Desulfomonile tiedjei DSM 6799: one gene and its partner. The protein of the gene in region 1 interacts with the protein of each later gene in a pairwise test. Links are inferred from orthologs where the notes say so. Each region holds a gene or a part of one and is shown on either strand. Other genes may lie near its edges.

The links.
Region 2: the proteins of hflC (region 1) and ftsH interact in binary tests that used the Escherichia coli proteins (3 or more experiments, as listed by UniProt). The link is inferred for Desulfomonile tiedjei DSM 6799 from one-to-one orthologs.

Annotation. Positions count from the first base shown.
Region 1 is NC_018025.1:4,387,057-4,390,145, reverse strand. What follows is about bases 182-2,941. They hold hflC (protease modulator HflC), read left to right. Parts: upstream 182-999; coding sequence 1,000-1,884; downstream 1,885-2,941. Other genes in these bases: DESTI_RS18645 (B12-binding domain-containing radical SAM protein), read left to right, coding at 1,975-2,941; hflK (FtsH protease activity modulator HflK), read left to right, coding at 182-996. Outside these bases: more of hflK, read left to right, coding at 1-181; more of DESTI_RS18645, read left to right, coding at 2,942-3,089.
Region 2 is NC_018025.1:109,509-112,829, reverse strand. Bases 330-3,321 are described here. They hold ftsH (ATP-dependent zinc metalloprotease FtsH), read left to right. Parts: upstream 330-861; coding sequence 862-2,781; downstream 2,782-3,321. Other genes in these bases: folP (dihydropteroate synthase), read left to right, coding at 2,970-3,321; DESTI_RS00485 (zinc-dependent alcohol dehydrogenase), read right to left, coding at 330-639. Also shown: more of DESTI_RS00485, read right to left, coding at 1-329. UniProt on the Escherichia coli protein: Acts as a processive, ATP-dependent zinc metallopeptidase for both cytoplasmic and membrane proteins. Plays a role in the quality control of integral membrane proteins.

The DNA of each region.
Region 1 (3,089 bases):
GTAGAAGATTTCAGAGCTTTAATGGACCGGTTCCTGAAAGGCCGCGGACTTTTCTTTTTTATTTTGATTCTTTTCCTTGTATATCTTGCTTCGGGCATTTATATCGTGGGACCCGGCGAAAAAGGCGTGGTCCTCATGTTCGGAGAAGTGCACTCCATCACCGATCCAGGATTAAGATATCGGCTGCCTAAACCTTTCATGTCCCATACTGTTGTGGATATTGCCAAGGTCCGGCGTGCAGAAATCGGGTTCAGGTCCGACCGCAACAGGACGCGGACTGTTCCCGTGGAATCGCTCATGCTGACTGGTGACGAAAACATAGTGGATGTTCAACTGTTTGTTCAATACTTGGTCCAAGATCCGGTCAAGTTCCTGTTCGGTGCCGATGCCCCCGAAAATGCGCTGAAGACCTCTGCTGAAGTGGCGCTTCGTGGAGTCGTCGGGGAAAACACCATCGATCATACGATGACAGAGGGCCGCCTTGAGATTCAGCAGAAGGTTGAGACATACCTGCAACGACTTCTCGATTCGTACAATACAGGGCTGAAGGTTACTCAGGCACGACTTCTCGTGGTCGATCCTCCTGCTCAAGTGCAGGAGGCATTTCATGATGTTGTTCGAGCCTGGGAAGATCGCGAACGCCTGATAAAAGAAGCTGAAGGATTCAGAGAAGACGTCATCCCCAAAGCCAGAGGTCAGGCGCAGCAAACCATTCGCGAAGCTGAAGCCTACAAAGCGCAGCGTGTTATCCGTGCAAAAGGCGATGCAGAAAGGTTCACGACTGTCCTGCGGGAATACGTGAAATCGCCGAGTGTCACGCGAGAGCGCCTTTATCTGGAAACCGCCGAGCAGTTCCTTCCTGGAACCAAGAAGTACATAATGGAGAATGGAAGTTCCAGAGTATTGCCTGTTCTTCCGCTTACGCCCCCCAGTGCTGCGATGATGCAGTCCAGTCCCGCCGACCAAGAAAAGTCGACGGAAAAGAAAGGCAATTAGGACATGATCAGAGTAGTACTCGCCATAATCATAATTTTGGTGGTCCTGGCTCAATCGGCTTTCGTCATCTCTGAAGGTGAGCAGGGGATGATCCTGCAGTTCGGAAAGCCCATGCGCATTATTCGTCAGCCGGGATTGTACTTCAAGTATCCGCTCATTCAGGATCTCATTTTACTGGACAAACGAATCCTTGTGGCAGAAGCAAGGCCTGCGGAATACATTACGCTCGATAAGAAGCGACTCACGGTCGACACCGTCTCACGCTGGAAAATCGAAGACCCACTGATTTTCTATCAGACAGTCCAGAATTATCAGGGAGCAATTGCGCGGATGAATGATATTATTTCAGCGCGATTGCGACAGGAAATCGCAAATCATTTCTTCAAAGATTTCATCCGAGAGGAACGCGAACGGATCATGCGCCACGTAACGGCTGGCACCGCCGATGTCGCGTCGAAATTTGGTATTTCGGTAATTGACGTCCGTATTAAACGTGTCGATTTACCGGAAGAGGTACAAAATAGCGTGTTCGCCCGCATGAAAGCCGAACGTGAGCGGATAGCAAAACGTTACCGGGCTGAAGGTGAGGAGAAAGCAAAGGAAATCCGCGCAAACGCCAACAAAGAGAAGGAGATAATTCTCGCGGAAGCGTACCGGCAATCCGAAGTCTTATCCGGAGAAGGGGATGCAGAAGCTACTGCAATTTATGCAGATGCGTACGGAAAAGACGAGAATTTCTTCTCTTTCACAAGGCATCTTGAAGCGTACAAAAAGATTTTCGGAACAGAAACTTCTTTGATGTTGCGGCCTGATTCCGAATTGCTTAAGTATTTTGACTCTCCGCTCGGTCAACAACTCAAGCAATTACCGGGTAAAGGACAAAAATAGAATTGAGTGGCGCCTTGTCGCACCGGCTTTATTTGAATCTCTTATAAAACGATCTACTTCAACGAATTAGTCAGCGGTAAGGAGTTAACAATGAAAGCATTACTTGTGTATCCGGCTATTCCGGATACTTTCTGGAGCTTTAAGCACATATTGAAATTCATCCGCAAGAGAGCGGCCCATGTTCCTCTCGGTCTGTTGACCATTGCTTCCATGCTTCCCGAAGACTGGCAGTTGCGTCTCATTGACATGAATGCGCAGGATCTCAGCGATCGCGATATTGCCTGGGCCGATGTGGTGCTCATCGGGGCTATGGTGATTCAACGGGAATCCGTAAAGGACGTTGCTTCGCGTGCCAAAGCCGCCGGGAAACTGGTGATTGCAGGCGGTCCGCTGTTTTCCAGCATGTGGAATGAATTCGATGAAATAGATCATTTCGTGCTCAGCGAAGCTGAAATAACGCTTCCTTTGTTTCTCGAGGATTTTCAAGCAGGGCGTGCCAAACGCGTGTATGACTCGGATATTAAACCGGATATCACGAAAACGCCTCTTCCCAAATGGGAACTGCTCAACATGAAATTGTATGCATCCATGTCCGTGCAATACTCACGAGGATGCCCCTTTGACTGCGAATTCTGCGACATAGTGAATCTCAACGGTCGCCGGCCGCGGGTAAAATCCAACGAACAGATGGTACGCGAGTTCGAAATCCTGTATAACCTGGGATGGCGAGGACGCCTTTTCATCGTTGACGACAACTTCATCGGTAATCGTGTGAAAGTGAAGTCTACGCTAAGAACCCTTACCGAATGGCAAATAGCGAAAAAATATCCGTTCTCTCTGTTTACGGAAGCTTCAGTGAATCTCGCCCAGGACGAGGAACTCATGCAGTTGATGACCTCCGCGGGATTCGACAGTGTATTTTTGGGACTTGAAACGCCGGCTGAAGAAAGTCTCATGGAATGCGGCAAACACCAGAATAGATCCGTAGACCTCCTTGAGGCGGTGAAGACTATTCAGCGACATGGCATGGAGGTAATGGGCGGCTTTATTATCGGATTTGACAACGATCCTCCCAACATCTTCGAGCGCCAGATCAAGTTCATTCAGAATAGCGGCATTTCCAAGGCAATGATCGGTCTTCTGAATGCTATTCCGGGAACTCGCCTGTACAAGAGACTGCAATCGGAAGGCCGTCTTATACAGGG
Region 2 (3,321 bases), 4.3 Mb from region 1 along the record:
GGCTCCTATCATGATAATTGTATCATTCGGAGCAGGTGGGTGCTGCAAAACCGCTCTCAGAGCACGGGCAAACTCCGGAACCATGATCATTTGGTCGGTTTCCACAGATCGAGAAATTGTCCGGACCTGAGATTCGTGTGCGAGGAATGAATCTGCCCATCCACCGGAAGTGTTCTTGCAGGCTCCAATCATCATCCCCGGTCCTGGAAACGGACCCCAGAAATTGCGGCACATGGAATAGTTGCCTGAGCTGCACGGATCGCACAGTGGGGTAATTCCTCGTGCCTGGCATGCGATAACCGGATTCACCACAACCCGTTCGCCCAACTCGACTCCCTGGACCTGTTGGCCGATTTCCGTTATAATTCCTATATTCTCGCACCCGGGTACAAAGGGAAACGAGAGAAAACCGGACAGAGCCAGCCAGTCATTGCGGATAAAAAGCGCTTCATCGAAATCCGATATAGCGGAATAAATGGATCTTATTTTGATCCAGTGGGGCGCAGGATTGGCAGGTTCGGCGGTTTGAATCAACTCAAGGCTAATTGCGGCGGGGGACTCGATATTGCGCAAGAATTTGGTCTTAACTCTGTACCATGCTTCATTCTTGACCCCTACGTTGGCGACCAGTGCTTTCATGATAGCCTCTCTCCCCATGATTCCAACCGCTCTGGTTGATAATGTGCCGGGAAGGTTTTGTCAAGAACGAGCAATGGGAAAATAGAGCTTTAAAGCGGCGGCGAAACTTGACAATACAAGTGTCCTCGCACATTCTTAATTAATGAGGCCGGCAGATTGCCCGACCTAAATTTTCGTGTTATATTGGGTTAGTAATCTCAGACAAGTGAACGGAGCATATTCTTGAACGGCATATACAAGAACTTGGGCCTATGGCTGGTTATATTTTTGGTAATGATCTTTTTGTTCCATCTGTTTAACCAGACCAAGTCTACTCACAAAGATATAACGTACAGCCAGTTTCGACAGGATGTCGATCAGGGTGCTATCAAATCGGTGACTCTTCAGGGGAACCGGATAAAAGGGATGTATGTTGACGGGAGCGGCAATTTCAAAACACTTGCTCCTTCGGATCCCGATCTGATCCCTACTTTGATGAAGCATAAGGTTGACGTTCAGGTTATGCCCGAGGATGACAATCCCTGGTATTTGACAGCCATAATTTCATGGCTGCCTATGATATTTCTCATAGCGATTTTTGTCTTCTTCATGCGCCAGATGCAAGCGGGTGGCGGAAAAGCCATGAGTTTCGGCAAAAGCAGAGCCCGCCTGATTTCGGAGTCACAAAACAAGATAACGTTTCAGGATGTAGCCGGTGTGGAAGAGGCAAAAGAGGAACTCAAAGAAATTATCGATTTTCTGAGAGATCCCAAGAAGTTCACGAGACTGGGTGGAAAAATTCCCAAGGGCGTGCTGCTCATGGGAGGACCGGGCACCGGAAAGACCTTGCTGGCTAAAGCTGTTGCCGGCGAGGCGAGTGTGCCGTTTTTCTCCATTTCAGGATCGGATTTCGTGGAAATGTTTGTCGGTGTGGGTGCATCCCGGGTGCGAGACCTTTTCATACAAGGTAAGAAGCACGCGCCCTGCATTATTTTCGTAGATGAAATCGACGCTGTGGGACGTCATCGTGGAGCAGGACTCGGAGGCGGCCACGACGAACGTGAGCAAACCCTCAACCAGCTCCTGGTGGAAATGGACGGATTTGAAACCAATGAAGGGGTAATCCTAATCAGCGCGACCAACCGGCCCGACGTACTGGACCCGGCACTGCTCAGACCGGGACGATTCGACCGACAGGTTGTGGTTCCTCCGCCCGACGTGCGTGGGCGCACTGCTATCCTGAAAGTGCATACGAAAAAGACTCCGATAGCAACGGATGTAGAATTGGAGACCATCAGCAGAGGCACTCCGGGATTTTCCGGTGCAGATCTTGCCAATCTGGTCAATGAGGCTGCTCTGAATGCTGCTCGCAGAAACAAGAACCAGATTGAAATGGCGGATTTTGAATTCGCAAAAGATAAAGTGCTCATGGGCGGCGAACGCAGGAGCCTCGTGATAAGCCTGGAAGAGCGACGGAATACGGCATTCCATGAAGCGGGTCACGCCTATGTGGCTCGTATGATGCCGGGGACCGACCCGATTCACAAGGTAACCATTATTCCTCGAGGCCGAGCACTGGGCGTTACCCAGCAGTTGCCGTTGGATGACCGGCACACCTATGACAGAGACTATCTCCTGAGCCAGATAGCGGTTCTCATGGGGGGTAGGGCTGCAGAGGAGATCTTCCTGGAACACATGACCACGGGCGCGGGAAACGATATTCAACGTGCAACGGAGTTGGCACGAAAAATGGTCTGCGAATGGGGCATGAGCGACGCATTGGGGCCCCTCACCTTCGGTCAAAAGGAAGAACAGATCTTTCTCGGCAAAGAATTTGCCCGGCACAGAGACTATTCCGAGCATACTGCTGTTCAGGTGGATGATGAAGTTAGACGCATCGTCACTGAAAATTACAAAATTGCTCGAAAAATCCTTGAAGAGAACAAAGAGGTGCTGGAGCGAATAGCAGAGGCACTGCTCGAACGCGAGACCCTCGATGCCAATGAGATCGAGAGCCTTATTCAAGGCAAGAAATTGCCCGATGTGACCCCGCCTCTTCAAGAAACCAAGCAAGATGAGGAAAGGGGCCGTGTCCAGGTATCTCTCGATGACGGAAAAGTCATAGTCAGCGGTACCCCTGCCGCTGGGCCGGAAAAAGCATAGATCGGCTTCTTTCTTTTGAAACGATCTGATGATTGATGCCAATTGGCGTTCAAAATCCCCCCATTCCACCTTTAATGAAGGGAGGTTAGAGGGGATTTTCGTCTGACTTTGAAAGCAAATTGGCACGAAAATAGATCCTCGATGCAGGCGCATCGGGGATTTTCATATCCAATATGCCGGGTGGACGTATGGATCCTCTCTTCATTCCTTTGCCGCGAACCATTCTTGATGCACGAAATCGTACCCTCGTTATGGGTGTGATCAACACCACCCCGGATTCCTTCTCTGATGGCGGAGTCCACTATGAAAGGCGCGACGCTGTTGCATCCGCTCTCAAGATGCTCGACGACGGAGCAGACATCCTGGACATAGGTGGTGAAAGTACCCGGCCGGGATCTTCGTACGTCGATGAGACCGAAGAACTGCGAAGAACTATACCGGTGATCGAGGAAATCATCCGCTCACGACCCGATGCAGTGATCTCGATCGATACTCGTCGAAAAAACGTAGCTGAGACTGCCTTTAATGCCGGGGCACAGA